Regions from separate parts of the Terribacillus sp. FSL K6-0262 genome, predicted to be linked through region 3. Evidence: riboswitches for the same ligand, from Rfam matches in the RefSeq annotation. Region 3 holds a riboswitch; each other region holds the start of a gene.
The links. A riboswitch is a leader RNA that binds a small molecule or an ion and turns the genes downstream of it on or off. The one in region 3 is predicted to bind S-adenosylmethionine.
Positions count from the first base shown of each region.

Region 1: linked by a shared signal. The riboswitch ahead of MHI54_RS16310 (Na+/H+ antiporter NhaC family protein) and the one ahead of MHI54_RS11075 (MetQ/NlpA family ABC transporter substrate-binding protein) in region 3 are both predicted to bind S-adenosylmethionine.
Region 2: linked by a shared signal. The riboswitch ahead of MHI54_RS10480 (ATP-binding cassette domain-containing protein) and the one ahead of MHI54_RS11075 (MetQ/NlpA family ABC transporter substrate-binding protein) in region 3 are both predicted to bind S-adenosylmethionine.

Region 1 is NZ_CP150277.1:3,173,850-3,179,239, forward strand. Features, by position in the region: gene rhaA (L-rhamnose isomerase) at 1-761, shown strand, start outside; gene MHI54_RS16305 (DeoR/GlpR family DNA-binding transcription regulator) at 815-1,576, shown strand; SAM riboswitch class I at 1,952-2,059, shown strand; gene MHI54_RS16310 (Na+/H+ antiporter NhaC family protein) at 2,156-3,433, shown strand; gene MHI54_RS16315 (aspartate kinase) at 3,751-5,100, shown strand; gene MHI54_RS16320 (3'-5' exonuclease) at 5,117-5,390, opposite strand, start outside.
Region 2 is NZ_CP150277.1:2,020,669-2,026,058, reverse strand. Features, by position in the region: gene MHI54_RS10485 (methionine ABC transporter permease) at 1-525, opposite strand, end outside; gene MHI54_RS10480 (ATP-binding cassette domain-containing protein) at 516-1,541, opposite strand; SAM riboswitch class I at 1,619-1,727, opposite strand; gene MHI54_RS10475 (lactate utilization protein C) at 1,910-2,617, opposite strand; gene MHI54_RS10470 (LutB/LldF family L-lactate oxidation iron-sulfur protein) at 2,614-4,044, opposite strand; gene MHI54_RS10465 ((Fe-S)-binding protein) at 4,057-4,773, opposite strand; gene MHI54_RS10460 (FadR/GntR family transcriptional regulator) at 4,898-5,390, opposite strand, start outside.
Region 3 is NZ_CP150277.1:2,145,164-2,150,553, forward strand. Features, by position in the region: gene MHI54_RS11050 (ABC transporter ATP-binding protein) at 1-464, opposite strand, end outside; gene MHI54_RS11055 (GlsB/YeaQ/YmgE family stress response membrane protein) at 649-900, opposite strand; gene MHI54_RS11060 (glycerophosphodiester phosphodiesterase family protein) at 1,168-1,980, shown strand; gene MHI54_RS11065 (hypothetical protein) at 2,069-2,209, opposite strand; gene MHI54_RS11070 (MerR family transcriptional regulator) at 2,407-2,733, shown strand; SAM riboswitch class I at 3,211-3,318, shown strand; gene MHI54_RS11075 (MetQ/NlpA family ABC transporter substrate-binding protein) at 3,413-4,222, shown strand; gene MHI54_RS11080 (methionine ABC transporter ATP-binding protein) at 4,235-5,248, shown strand; gene MHI54_RS11085 (methionine ABC transporter permease) at 5,245-5,390, shown strand, end outside.

The DNA of each region.
Region 1 (5,390 bases), 1.0 Mb from region 3:
GCAGGATCGGGGAATATTTCGGCAAAGAACTAGGTACGGCAAGTCTTACAAATATCTGGGTCCCTGATGGATATAAGGATGTGCCGAGTGACCGCCTGACGCCAAGGGAACGTCTGAAACGCTCACTCGATCAAATATTTGCTGTCGAAATCGATGAAAAATATAATATCGATGCTGTGGAAAGCAAATTATTCGGCATTGGCTCCGAGTCCTATGTCGTCGGATCCCATGAATTTTATATGGGTTATGCGCTGACTCGAGGCAAGCATCTGCTGATGGACACCGGGCATTATCATCCGACAGAAATGGTTTCCAACAAGATCAGTGGCATGCTGCCATTTACCGATAAAATTGCCTTGCATGTTTCCCGGCCGGTCCGCTGGGACAGTGACCATGTGGTGACGTTCGATGATGAGCTGAAGGAAATTGCACTTGAGCTAGTCCGGAACCGAGTACTTGATAATATCCGCATCGGGCTTGATTTCTTTGATGCCAGCATCAATCGCGTTGCTGCTTGGGTGATCGGGACACGCAATATGCAAAAGGCACTGCTGTATGCACTTCTCACGCCTCATGAAGAGCTGAAGGACTATCAGGAGAAAGGGCAATTCACGGAAAGGCTCATGCTGATGGAAGAACTGAAAAGCTACCCATTCGGCGCAATTTGGGATTACTTCTGTCAGGAAATGCAAGTACCCCACGGAACTGCCTGGTGGCAGCATGTCAAAGAGTATGAAAGAAATGAAATGGCACGCCGGTAACACGCCAGATTATGCTACACTATAATCAAAACGTGGTAAAGGCAGGAAAAGGTATGTTAGTTGCAGAAAGACAAAGGAAGATCGTCGAGCTGGTCAACGAACGGGCAAGCGTCCGGGTCACCGAGCTTAGCTCCCTCTTCCATGTGACCGAGGAGACGATACGGCGCGACCTCGAGAAGCTGGAAAAGGAGCAGCTGCTCCATCGCAGTCATGGCGGAGCTGTGCGGATCGAAGAAGGGGCAACGGAGATTGCGCATGAAGCACGCGAAGTAATGCATATGCAGGAAAAGCAAGCGATTGCCAAAGCGGCAGTCTCCGATATCCACACCGGGGAACGAATCATTCTCGATGCCAGCACGACAGCATGGTATATGGCAAAAGAATTGCCGAATATGCCGCTGACGATCATAACCAACAGTATCAAAGTGGCACTTGCCTGCAGTACAAAGGATCAGATCCGTGTCATTTCGCTCGGCGGACAGCTGCTGTCAAAATCATTATCCTATGTCGGACCGCTGACGGAGAGATCATTGACGACCTATTATGTAGATAAAACTTTCCTTTCGTGCAAGAGTGTCCATCTCGAGCATGGTTTGAGTGACTCGAATGAACAGCAGGCGATCGTGAAGAAGCAAATGATCGAGATAGCGGAACAAACAATCCTCCTGGCCGATTCCAGTAAATTCGGCAAGCGTGCTTTCGCCACAATCACCGGTCTGGATAGGATTTCGAAGGTCTACACAGATACAGGGATAGATTCCATCACAAGCAACCATTTTGAAAAACAGAACATCGAGTTCCAAGCCGTGAACTAATCACCGACCCCGCAGGATTAAGCTTGCGGGGTCGCTAAGCATGGTATGAGGAATAAAATAGCATTTATCCCTCTGAACTCGTTGATTTTTGTAAGCGCTTGAATTGCTGAAATCCTAACCGGATCTGAAAGCGGTTATTGCATCAGCGACCCTCGGAGGATAAGAAGCCTCCGCTTATGGATTCTCTGCTTTCGACGTCCATCTTGAAAGGTTGTCCTTAATGGACAGCCTTTTTGGTTTGCAAACAAATCCCTATCTTATCCACTGCCTATCGATATCCCTTCGAAAGTATAATATAACCATGGGATTTTTGTTGATAAAGCAATACGAATCCTGTATTCTCTTATTTATTGTGACAAAAAAATCGATTTTTTCTTCTTATTAAGAGAGATGGAGGGACTGGCCCGATGAAATCTCGGCAGCGGAACTTTATGATGAAGTTGCTGTGCCAACTCCAGCAAGCCGAGGCTTGATAGATAAGAAAAGTGCCAGGATGCCTCTTCTTGCTTGTCAAGATGGGGCCTTTTTTGAGAGGAAAAACGGACAAGACTTGTCGCTTTTATTTTTGGAGGTGGAATGATGAAGAAAGGAAATCCATGGGCGCTGATCCCATTTGTTGTTTTTTTGATTTTATTCATTGGTTCAGGGGTCATTACAGGTGACTTTTATGCGTTTCCTGTCTTAGTGGCGATTGTCATTGCAGGTGCTGTCGCTCTTGCTATGAATCGGAAAGAATCATTTTCGCGGAAGGTTGACATCTTTTGTCAAGGAGCAGGGAACTCCAATGTCATGCTGATGGTCATTATCTTTCTTTTGGCTGGTGCCTTTTCAGGGGTGGCAGAGGGCATGGGTGCAGTAGACTCCACTGTAAACTTTGCGTTAGCATTTGTACCGCAAAACCTGCTTGTCGTGGGCTTATTCATCATAGCCTGCTTTATCTCCCTGGCAATGGGTACCTCGGTGGGTACGATTGTTGCGCTGGCTCCAATCGGAGTGGGGATAAGCGAACATACCGATCTTTCGATGGCGCTGGTAATGGCTGCGATCATTGGCGGTTCCATGTTTGGTGATAATTTATCCTTTATCTCGGATACAACCATTACTGCCGTACGATCACAAGGTGTTCAAATGAAGGATAAATTCAAGGTGAACTTTTGGATTGTCCTGCCGGCAGCTATTGTAACGAGCATCATCTTAGGCATTATGACAATGGGTGAGACGGCTCAAGTGGATCATGGAAGCTATAGCTGGGTAAAAATACTTCCTTACATTCTGGTTATTGTCTTTGCATTATCTGGAATGAATGTTTTCCTTGTTCTGGCGTCTGGTGTTGTTTTAGCTGGAGCAGTTGGCTTGGTTGATGGCAGCTATCATGTAATGGATCTTGTGCAGACGATGGGCGGAGGAATGGCAGATATGTATGAGATTGCTTTCCTTGCAATACTGATAGCAGGAATGGTAGAGGTCATTAAATATAACGGCGGAATCGATTACCTGCTTCACCTTTCAACACGGAGGATTAAATCGAAAAAAGGTGCTGAATTCAGCATTGCCGGTCTGGTTGGAGTTACTGATTTATCTACGGCCAATAATACAATTTCTATATTGATCGTAGGTCCGCTCGCTAAAAACATTGCGGATCAATACGGGATCGATCGGCGAAAGACCGCAAGTATATTGGATATTTTCTCCTGTGCGATTCAAGGTCTTTTGCCATATGGCGGCCAATTACTGGCGGTTGCCGGTGTGGCTGGTATATCACCAGTCAGCATTTTGCAATACTCCTTCTATCCTATCCTCATCGGTGTCTGCGGAATCATCGCTATCCTTATCGGATACCCGAAGAAGAACAGCTGAAAAAGTGGACCGCACAGCAGCAAGGCTGTGCGGTTTTTTATGCAAGGAATTTCGGATTGAAAAGAAGGCTGGAATGGTGACGGGAATGGATGGAATGAGTGGATCTGGGTGCAATCAGTTGTCATCCGATCGGATTTCTGGTTTGCAGGTACGGCATTTATCGGACAGCCGAAAACGCCTTTTATTAACCATAATTTTATTATGTAAACCATCTTTGTCGATTTTTTCTCAAAATTATGTCTTTCATATAGCCAGCAGAAGAAACTCTGTGATACTATTTTACTTATGTAAAGAAAAAGCGTAATGGAGAGAGACAGATGAAGGTAGCAAAATTTGGTGGTAGTTCAGTAGCAAGTGCGGAGCAGCTCCGCAAAGTAGCACAAATCGTGAAAGCCGATCAAGAGCGGAAGTTCATCGTCGTTTCTGCACCGGGTAAACGGGATAAAGCAGATACGAAGGTGACGGACTTGCTGATTGCAATAGGCGAGGCGCACAACAAAGGGGAAGACGTCAGTACACAGGTGGAAAAAGTACTATCGCGTTTCCGATCCATCGTCGAGGAATTGGAGCTTGATGATAACCTTATCGGACAGATAGCCGATCATCTGGATGGAATCCTGTCCGATGCAATCCCTGCCGTGAACAAGATGGATGCATTGAAGGCGGCGGGGGAAGATTCCCTTGCAAAAGTATTCAGTGCATATCTTCAGAAATTAGGTGTCGAAGCTGCCTATGTGAACCCTCAAGAAGCAGGTTTGCTTGTGAGGGAGGAATTGGGAGGAGCAAGGATACTTGATGAGAGCTTCGAGCTTTTATATAAACTTCGTGATCGGGAAGGGGTGCTTGTCATCCCTGGTTTCTTTGGCTATACGAAGGAGGGGAAACTTGCCACTTTCCCTAGAGGCGGTTCGGATATCACCGGCTCCATCGTGAGTGCAGGCGTGAAGGCTTCCTTGTATGAAAACTTTACAGACGTGGATAGTGTTTATAGTGTGAATCCGAATATCGTGGAGAATCCTAAAGAAATCCACACATTGACGTATCGCGAAATGCGGGAGTTATCTTATGCAGGCTTCTCTGTCTTCCATGACGAAGCACTGATTCCGGCATTCCAAGCTAAAATACCGGTATGTGTGAAAAATACGAACAATCCTTCCGCACCCGGAACGATGATAGTTGCGGAAAGGGAAGTATCGGGAAATCCCGTCATAGGCATTGCGAGTGATACAGGCTTCTTGAGCATCTATATCAGCAAATACTTGATGAACCGGGAGCTTGGTTTCGGCCGGAAGCTATTGCAGATTCTCGAGGAAGAAAACATTTCCTTTGAGCATGCTCCATCCGGTATCGATGATATGAGTGTCATCCTCAGGGAAAGCCAGCTGCCGCCGGATAAAGAAGCAGTGGTCGTCCGCCGTCTCAAAGAGGAACTGAAAGCCGATCAGGTGTCCATCGACCGCGATCTTGCGATGATCATGATCGTCGGGGAAGGGATGATCGAAACAATCGGTGTTTCCAGTACAGCCACAAAGGCTTTTACCGATGCGAATGTGAATATCGAAATGATCAACCAAGGTTCCTCTGAAGTATCTTTGATGTTCGGTGTCAAAGCCCATCAGATCAATGAGGCTGTACAATCATTGTACAAAGCATTTTTCCAGGATTAAAGAATCCGGACAGCGCCTAAAATGGCGTTGTCCGGATTTTCCTTTTTATTTTTCCCAGCGGGAGCTGAAGCCCGGCATAATCCTTGATGCCTTTTTCGGATACGAGCTTCAATAAGTGCGCGAAAATCTCAGCGGTCATCTTCGCATCTGCCAGTGCGTGATGGCGCTCCAGCTGCTGGACTTGGAAGCGGCTGATCAAGCTGTCCAGACGGCTTTGCCTTTTTTTGAAAAACATCCGCGCCAGCATCTGCGAATCAAGTGTGTAACAGGACAATGGCGGAAGCTTATAC
Region 2 (5,390 bases), 120 kb from region 3:
GAGACCGCCCCCTCCAACTGTTCCTGCCATCGCAGAGAAATCAATCAAGCTGATGGTAATGAACGTCAATCCAAGAACCAGCGGACCAAGCGCTTCCGGGATCAAGATGGTATAAATAATCTGGAGCGGACTGGCGCCCATCGCTTTTGCGGCCTCAATGACACCCGGATCGATGCTGATGAAGTTATTTTCAACAACTCGTGCGATGCTGAAGGCTGCTGCTATACTCATCGGGAAGATTGCTGCCCATGTGCCGATTGTCGTCCCTACCACTTCTCTGGTCAGCGGACTGATAGCCACTAAAAAGATGATGAATGGAATCGGCCGAATGATATTGATTAAGAAATTGATGATTTGAAACAAAATCGCATTTTCCAGTATATTCCCTTTTCGTGTGACAAAAAGTAAAAGTCCGATAATGATGCCGAATACAGAACCTATCACCAACGTGACAGCCACCATCAAGATTGTCTGGCCGGTCGCTTCGACAATGCGCGGCCAGAATGTCTGCCAATCTACCCCCATGCCACTTCTACCTCCTCGATCTGAACGATATCATCCAGTTCCTTTACTGCGCTGACCGTTCTTTCTTCGTCTCCTTGGAAGCTCACAAGCAGATTCCCATAGAATTTCTCTTGTATCTCCTGTACGGAACCATACACAATATTCACATCGATATCATGCTTCCTCGTTACCCTGGATAATACCGGGTCACTCGCCACCTCTCCCTTGAAAATGATCCGATACAGCTTCTTCCCGCCTTTTTGACGCCATTCATCCAATAGGGAAGGAGACGGGAGATCCTGCTGTATGGAACGGATAAAACGTTTCGTTGTCTGGTGAATAGGATCTGTGAATGTATCGAATACTCCGCCCGTTTCGATGACCTCCCCTTCCTCCATGACAGCAACCTTGTCACAGATTGCCTGAATCACGTGCATTTCGTGTGTTATCAGCAGAATCGTAATGCCCAATTCCTTGTTCACTTTCTTCAACAGACGCAGAATCTCTCCTGTCGTATCCGGATCCAGAGCCGAAGTCGCTTCATCACATATCAGGATATCCGGGGAAGTAGCCAGCGCCCTGGCAATTCCAACCCGCTGCTTCTGCCCTCCAGAGAGCTGCTCTGGATAATTCTTCGCTTTATCCGAAAGGCCGACGAAGCGCAACAGTTCATCCACCCGTTCTTTTATTTTTGCTCGCGGCATTTTGGCCAGTTTCAGAGGATATGCAATATTACCAGCAACAGTACGCGAGGTTAGCAGATTGAAATTCTGAAAGATCATCCCGATTCTCCTGCGCACCTTCCGGACTTCCCTAGGGGGCAATTTGGCTAAATCTACCCCCTGCACCTCTACAGCACCAGCAGTAGGATTTTCCAGCACATTGACCAATCTCAGCAATGTGCTCTTACCGGCTCCGCTGAAGCCGATGATGCCGAAAATCTCCCCTTGCTCTATCGTCAGGTTCACATTGCGTACGGCGTGCACTTCCCGTTTTCCGATTGTGAAGGTCTTTGATACATTCTTGAACGTAATCAACTCTATTCCCCCTCGCTACACAAAAAGCCCTCTTTTTCTTATCCAGAAAAAGAGGGCTTCATTATGAAACTTCCTCATTCTCATCTTCCAAACACAGCTGTGTTTGCAGGAATTGGCACGGTATTTACGATAAACCCGTTGCCGAGACGTCATAGGGCCTGATCCCTCGATCTCTCTGGATAAGAATAAATCAAGTATGTAGTTGTTAGATTTGATTACCATGTTATGGGTTTTCCAATTGAATGTCAATCCATTTTTTTAAATAATCATTCTCTTTTGGAATTTCTTTAAACGAAACATTTTTACAACTGGCGGTTTGAAGCAACAGTTAAGATATACATTGATCCTGGTGTTTTTCCCCGAGCCATCTATTTATCTTCTATCACGATATAAGCAGCCTTCACAGGGCCATGCACCCCGACAACCAGATTCATTTCGATATCAGCCGAGTTGCTTGGTCCGGTGATGAAGTTAATACAGGATGCAATGGTCTCTCCTTTTTGTACTTGCTTGGATATTTGCTGCGCTGCCTGGGTCATCCGGGGAACGATGGTGCTTTTCGGTACGAGGGCGATATATTTATGCGGCAGCAAGCTCACCGTGCGGCCTTTGCCTTCCCCCGAAAACAGCACGACCGTTCCGGACTCAGCCAGCGTGATATCACTGAATGTAATACCGATATTGGCTTTCTCCACAATACCGATGTTGTCATATCCAATGGCAGGATCCCATTCATGCACATCGATTCCTTGTTCGGGCCACGATCGGAGCTGTTCACGCAAACCAAATGCTTCATAGCGTGGGTCTTGCCAAATGGCCAACGGGCCCCCGCCATAGGCTGCTATAGTATCTGCCAGCACATTCGGCAAGGCAGCCGAATCAGTCTCGATAAATTCGGTATGGATAAGCCGGCATTGATCGCGAAGTATCTCCACTAGCTCATCCGGGGTTTTATCAGTCAATGTCTTATCCTGCGGGCGATAATTCCAATTCCGCGCCGGCTTTTCCATCAGCACCTTTGTTCGGCCCAGACGGCTGGCCACATTCGCAAGAAAGCTGTCCTGATTCTGTATCATGCTTTGTCACGCTCCTTTTCGTGCTCCTTGAACCAATCACGGAAACGCTCTTTGTTCGGAGCCGGCAAATCACGAATTTCGGTCCAAGCCTTCAGCGGTCCCGGCCCTTTCGAAATGGTCTCATCCTTTGTAAAAGGCTTCATGACCGAGCTTGCCATTTTTGATCCAGCTGCATAAAGCGGATTGGAGGAAGCTCCTATACCAAATGCCTTCATGGCCATCTTCTCGGAAATCGGTGCACGCCCTTCCCTTTCGACAATCACTTGCCGATGGCGATGGAGCAGCTGATGCAATGGGATCTTGACCGGACAAGCATCCGTACAGGCTGCACAGAGTGTCGATGCATACGGCAGTTCCTTGAAATCATCATATCCGCCCAGCAGCGGTGTCAGCACTGCCCCGATCGGACCAGGGTATATCGAGTTATAGGAGTGTCCGCCGATGTGGCGGTACACCGGACAGACATTGATACATGCTGCACATCGGATACATTGCAGGACAGACTGGAATTCGGTCCCTAGGATACCGGAACGCCCATTATCAACGATGACCAGGTGGAACTCGGATGGGCCATCGGCTTCCCCCGCTGTCCGCGGACCTGTCAAAGCGGTGATATAACTGGTCAGCTTTTGCCCGACGGCACTCCTTGTAAGCAGTCCCACGAGCACTTCAAATTCTTCAAAGGTCGGTACGATGCGCTCCATCCCCATGACACAGATTTGCGTATCCGGTAAGTCGGAAACCATGCCAGCGTTCCCTTCATTCGTGACCAAACCAACCGAACCAGATTCGGCTATGGCAAAATTGCATCCTGTAATGCCGATGTCTGCCTGCAGGAATTCCTGACGCAATTTTTCCCTGGCATGCAGAGCCAGCTCCTCCGGCTTGGAAGTCAGTTTGTACTCCAGCTTCTCGGTAAAGACATCCTTGATCTGCTCTTTGTTTTTATGGAGTGCCGGTGTGACGATATGCGAAGGCGGATCATGGTCGTCCAGCTGCAGGATGTATTCGCCCAGATCTGTTTCGATGACATCGCAGCCTTCCTGTTCCAAGACAGCATTCAATCCGATCTCCTCCGTGACCATCGACTTCGCCTTCAAGATCTTTTGGGCCCTTTTTTCTTTCACGATACCTTTCACATAGTCATTCGCTTCTTCCGCAGTAGCGGCAAAAAAAACATGCCCGCCGCGCTTCTGCAGATTTTCAGCAAGCTCCTGCAAGTAGTAGTCCAGATGATCGAGGGTATGCTGACGTATCTCTTCCCCGTGGGAACGCCATTCTTCCCAGTTCCCCAGCTCCTCTGCTGCATCCAGCCTTCTCGTCCGAAGACGTTCCTGCGCTCCGGCGACTGCTCCGCGCATGAATGTATCTTCCATTTGCTTGTTCACATTTTCCTTGAATTTTTCATTCCCAATCTTCATCGCCATGGTTGTTCCCCCTCACCGACTGTTTAGCACTTCAGCGATATGCATCACCTTGACAGGCTTGCCGCGGCGCTGCATCCTGCCTCCAATATTCAGCAGACAGCCGCCATCCGCCCCAATCAGATAGCTTGCCTTCGTCTCCGTCACGGAATCCACTTTCTCATCGACCATTTGTTCAGAAATATTCCCCATCTTAACGGAAAACGTCCCGCCGAATCCGCAGCAATTCTGCGCATTGGGAAGCGGTTGCATTTCCAAGCCCTCTACATGCGAAAGAAGCTTCATCGGTGCATCCTTCACTCCAAGCAGCCTTGTCATATGACAGGATGGATGGTAAGTAGCCACCCCTTCAAGCTTCGCCCCGACATCCTCTATTTTCAGGACATCCACGATGAATTCTGTCAGTTCGTATGTCTTTTCGGCCAGCCGTTCTGCCCGGGGGCGCCATTTGGGATCATCCCGGAAAACATGCTGGTAATCCTTGAACATCGTGGCACAGGAGCCTGATGGTGTGACAATGACCTCGGCATCCTCAAATGTCGCAATCATCTTTTTCATCGCTTTCTTGGCATCTTCCACATAACCGGAGTTGTATGCCGGCTGCCCGCAGCACACCTGTCCTGTCGGAAATACAATCTCACAGCCCAGCCTTTCCAAAAGCTCCACCGTCGCCTTCCCGACATCGGATTGGAACATATCCACAATACATGTCGCAAATAATGTAACCTTCATGCTGCCACCTCACAAGTAAGGTCATCAGATGACCTGAATGATATCTGATTCCATCATACTACAACCGCTTTCATTTTCCAATACCTGCATATAAGGAAAAAGCCGCCTCGGTCGGCGGCTTATCCTAATCCATATAGGCACGGATCACTCCTTCTACATATTCCAAATGTCTCATCATTTCCAGTCTTGCTTGTTCAGGCTGCTGCAAACGGATAGCGTGCAGTATCGCTTCATGCTGCTTGTTCAATTCCTCGGGAGCTGCTTTTTCACCAAACAGGCAAATCTGTCTCGTTTCCCGCATGGATTCCCCTGTCAAATCCGATACATGGTGCATGAGACGCAGAAGCAGTTTATTTTTGGCCGCATGGGCAATCGTCATATGGAAAGCAAGGTCTGCTTTCTCTCCTTTTTCCGGATCACCTGCGAATTCCTTCATCTCTGCGAGCGCTTGTTCCATCTGTGCCAAATCTTCATCTGAACGGGTCAGTGCTGCTGAAGCGGCAATACCTGTTTCCAGTATATGCCGCACTTCCATAAGTTCTGCCCGGTCTTCTCCGCTCATAAGCAGTGCATGCTGAAGCGGGTAAACGATTCCCTCTGGTTCGAATGCTTTCACG
Region 3 (5,390 bases):
AGAGGGGCTTGGGTCACGATGGCCCTGGCCAAAGCGACCCGCTGTCTTTGACCGCCGGATAATTCCCGCGGTTTGCGTTTCAGGTAATCTGTCAAGCCAAGCATATCAGCAGCTTCCAGACAGCGGCGCCTTTGTTCCTCGCGTGAAATCTTCTTTGTATGTAAGCCGAAAGTGATATTCTGTTCCACATTCAAGTGGGGGTAGAGGGCATAATTCTGGAAAACCATGGACAAATCCCGCTTATTCGGTGGGGCCTCATTCATCCGCTTGCCATTCACGAATAAGTCCCCGCCTGTAATCTGCTCCAGACCGGCAATCATGCGCAGTATGGTGCTCTTCCCGCAGCCAGAGGGACCGACAAGGACGAAGAACTCTCCTTGCTGCAGCTGCAAATCCACTTGATTGATTACATTTTTCTTTCCGTCGTATGACTTCTTCAATCCCGCCAGCTCAACATGTGTCATAATCTGCTCCTTTCTGAAAATTCATCTATACTATAACGAGTGAAAATTGAGCTATTGTGAAGTGGAAATAAAAAAGCGTTTACACGGAGGCAGGAAATGAGCTTTGTTTTTACAAAGCTCATACATTCGGGCAATGAAAAAAGGACTTGCAGGTCATATGACCTGCAAGTCCCTTCATGTTCTGTTACTTTTTGCGCATTCCGCGTAAAATGAGGCTCAACACGAAAACAAAGATGATGGCGCCAATCAAGGCCGGGATGATGGCCATACCCGCCAAGTCAGGGCCGAAATCGCCGAAAATCAGTCCGCCCAACCAGGCTCCGATGATACCGGCGATGATATTTCCGATGATGCCTCCCGGAACATCACGTCCAAGGATCAATCCGGCAAGCCAGCCGATGATACCGCCGACGATGAGATATAAGATGAAACTCATGATAACTACCTCCAGAATTATTGTTGTATTGTGCTGTACTACTAGCATTCCCTAAGTATGCAATCTGCAAACGTGGCTTGTGGCGCCTTTGTATGTTTACATGTTCTTAAGATAAGCTGCATCATTCTAAACAGCAGCTCAACATCCCCTTAATAAAAAGCCTTTATATTGAAAGTACAAGAAAATAAGGAAAGATCACTGTCCAAAGTTCGAAGATTACGATCTTACGAAGATTACAATCCAGATAACCCCAGGGAGATGATCCGAATGACAAATCAGTTTAGTCCATCGTACGAGTCCGTAACCACTAAATCCCTCGATAGTCAGTCCGTTCACCGAAGTATCATGCCTGTTATCGCACATCGCGGTGCTTCTGGATTCGCGCCCGAGAATACAATTGCTGCTTTCGATTTGGCTCTGGAGATGAACGCTGACTTTATTGAGCTGGATGTACAAATGACAAAGGATGGCCAGCTTGTCGTCATTCATGATACATCCATCAATCGTACAGCAGCCAATGCACCGTCAGAGACTGTATTTGTTAAGGACCTTACCTTTGCTTCCTTGCAGAATTATGATGTGGGCGCAGGATATGATTCTGTATATGAAGGGCAGCGTATCCCGCTGCTGGAGGATGTGATCAGACGGTATAAGGGGAAGACAAAGTTCCTCATTGAACTGAAGTCCCCTGAACTCTATGACGGAATAGAGGAAGCTTGCGCAGAATTGCTGGAGCGATATGAATTGGCCAATGTCTTGCATGAAGAGGTAATCCTGCAGTCATTCAATTTTGGATCGGTTGCTTATCTTTCCCAGCTGCTGCCATATGTGCCGCTTGGCGTGCTGACGTCAAGAAGTGCCGATCTTACCAATCGCAAACTTGATAAGCTTGCTGCTTATACAGATTATGTGAATACACATTTCACCAATGTGACGCTGGACGATACATTGGTTAGTAGGATCCATTCACGCGGAATGCGTATCATGCCATGGACGGTCCGGGCACCGGGGGAAGTCCAGCCGCTGATCCGAGCAGGTGTCGATGGTATCATCACAGATTATCCGAATTATGTGAAATGAGAAAAGGAGACCTATTTTGAACTGCCTCCCCAAAAGTTTTGGTAACTTCTGGGGGGCACACCATTTTACGGGTCTCCTTTTGCATGTATCATCTATTCTGAACGAGTCGAAGCAATTCGAATGCTTTATCCCCAGCGAGTGCTGCGAGATCTTCCCAGCACTCATCGCGCTTCAGGTCGAGTTCCACAATCTGTTTGGCTAAATCAAGGGCTTCCTGATCATATGCCACGTGCAAGACGCTCCTTTCCGGTATCTCTTTTTGCTGTTACGTTCAGTATACGTATATCCAAATTGCCATGCATCAAACATGTAAGCGATGCTGACGAACTTTTTTTGTTGTTTGTTAGGTTTCCTTACATAATACTAGGATGAATGGAAAGTTGCGGTATAATGTTAAGTAACAGCACATGGTGATGAGGTGAACAGATGAGTAATGAGCCTTCTTATAAGAACAGGAAAGTGATCACAATCGGCATTGTGAGCGAGCTGACTGGTCTGACTGAACGCAAGATTCGTTATTACGAGGAACGCAAGCTCATTTTTCCGGAACGTTCAGCGAAGGGAAATCGCAAGTACTCTTTTTCGGATGTAGAGCAATTGATCGAAATCGCCAACAAAAGGGAAGAGGGTGTGCAAACCTTCGAAATTCGTCAGCAGATGCTGAGAGACAAGAGGAAGGAAGCGGAACGGGAAAGCCGCCAGCAAATGCTGCGTGGTCAAATCAATGCCCGCTTTGGCATACAAAGAGAATAGCTGTGTGTACGTATGTGTTGGGAGGCCTTGTACACAGGAGAGCCGGATGTCTGACATCCGGCTCTTGTTCATCTTTTCCGGCTATGGATGAATTTTTTATGCGCTCCTTGACGCTGATGCATATTTAGGATGAACCGACCATTCGCGCAGGAATTCAGGGGTGATTCTTTTGCCTTTTCGCTCTTCCGCAAATATATCAAATTTATGATAATAGTAGTCATATCGGAGAGCGGATTTCAGGATGGACATGAAAAAGAAGCGGGATCCTGTCGCTCTTTGGGAATTGATCAATCGCTCGTTTGATGCCGTACATGAATCGTTGCGGAACCATACAGCCAAACAAATCCCATTATCTTTTCGGATGACGGGACTACCAGGGAAACGGGATAATTTTTCTATTATTTTTGAAATTATATTGACAACGTTTGGATTGGGAGGTAAAGTAACAAACAGATCAACAACAAAAGTATAATGAAATTCTTATCAAGAGTGGCGGAGGAACAGGTCCTATGAAGCCCGGCAACCAGATCAGTGATCAGGTGCTAATTCCTGCAGACGGCGAAAAGCCGTACTGAGAGATAAGAGAATTAGTGCATATGTATACCATGCGCCTCTCTTAATCCGGAGAGGCGCTTTTTTATTGTAGTTGATAACAGCGAAGGAAAAAGGGGAGAGCAACATGAAAAAAATCTTAAGTTTTGGACTTATCGGATTATTGGCGTTATTTTTAGCAGCGTGCGGCAATGATAAATCTGCTGCGCTGGCAAATGATAAAATTTTGGTGGGTGTCAGCGGGGGACCGCATGAGCAAGTCATGGAAAAAGTAAAAGAATTGGCAGCGGATGAAGGAATCGATGTCGAAATCAAGACATTCAATGATTACAATACACCAAACAGTGCGCTGGATGATGGCAGTCTGGATGCGAACAGCTATCAGACACTTCCTTTCCTGGAAGATCAAGTGAAGAATCAAGGATATGAATTAGAGGAAGTATTCAAGACCTTGACTTTCCCGATGGGGATTTATACAGATAAGATTTCGGATATTTCCGAGTTGAAAGAGGGAGACAAAATCGCTGTACCGAATGACCCTGCCAACGAATATCGTGCGTTGAAACTCTTTGAGTCGGCAGGCGTATTGAAAGTGGATCCGGAGGCGGAAAACTCCGCAACGGCTAAAGATGTCGTAGAAAATCCGCTGAATCTGGAAATCGTCGAATTGGATGCTTCCCAGCTTCCGGCTCAGCTTCCGGAAGTGGCGGCAGCGGCAATAAATACAAACTTTGCAATGGGAGCTGATTTGAATATCAATGATGATGCTATCTTTGCAGAGGAATCGGAAAACAATCCATGGTCCAATTACTTTGTTGTAAGATCAGCGAACAAGGACGATGAAATTGTGAAGAAGATTCAAGAAATCTACCAGTCCGATGAAGTAAAACAGTTTGTGGAAGATGAATTCCAGGGATCTGTCGTTCCAAGCTGGTAAGGGGGAAGCAATATGATTGAATTGAAGAATGTATCGAAAACCTTTACCACCGGCAAGAAAAAAGTGGAGGCGTTGAAAGACGTCTCCTTGAAAATCAATAAAGGTGAAATCTATGGCATAATCGGATTCAGCGGAGCAGGGAAAAGCACCCTGATCCGCTGTGCCAATTTATTGGAACGTCCGACTCAAGGGGAAGTATTCGTCGACGGCGTGGAACTCACGACGCTTAAGAAGGCTCAGCTTCGTAAGGCAAGAGGGAAAATCGGTATGATATTCCAGCATTTCAATCTGCTGACGACGGCTACGGTATACGAGAACGTTGCCAGACCTTTGAAGCTGAGTAAAGTGCCGAAGGATGAAATCAAAGGGCGCGTTGATAAATATTTGAAGATAGTGGGCCTTGAGGAAAAGAAGAATGTCTATCCAGCTCAATTATCCGGCGGTCAGAAGCAGCGGGTGGCTATTGCAAGAGCACTTGCGCAAGAGCCGGAAGTGCTGCTGAGTGACGAAGCGACGAGTGCTTTGGATCCGAATACAACGTCTTCCATCCTTGAATTATTGCTCCGCGTGAATAAGGAGCTTGGCATCACCATCTTCTTGATCACACATGAGCTGGATGTCATCCAGCGCATATGTGACCGTGTCGGTGTCATGCATCAAGGAGAGCTGGTGGAAGAAGGATCCGTCATCGATGTCTTCACCAAGCCGAAGCATCCGCAGACCCGGAAATTTGTCTTTGATGAAGCGAACTTCGAAATTCCTGATAGTGTGAAGGAAGGGCTGTCTGCAACAGGGCGTCTCGTTTCACTGACGTTCATCGGGGAAGCTTCGAATGAGCCGTTCCTTGCGGCCATCACAAAGAAATTCGATGTCGTTCCGAGTATACTGGCAGGAGGAATCGATCAGCTGAAAGCGAGCTCCGTCGGCAAATTGCTTATTCACTTGCAGGGAGATAAAACGGAAGTGGAGAAGGCGATTGCGTATTTGGAAGCACAGCATGTAACGGTTGAGGAGGTGGCGTCATGATCGCCGAGTTCTGGACGGAATGGGGTACGGACATCACGGAGGCGTTTTGGCAGACATTGCTGATGACAGGTATTTCATTGGCTATTTCCATCGTGATCGGACTTCCATTGGGTATTTTGCTGGTCATGACAAGAAAAGGCGG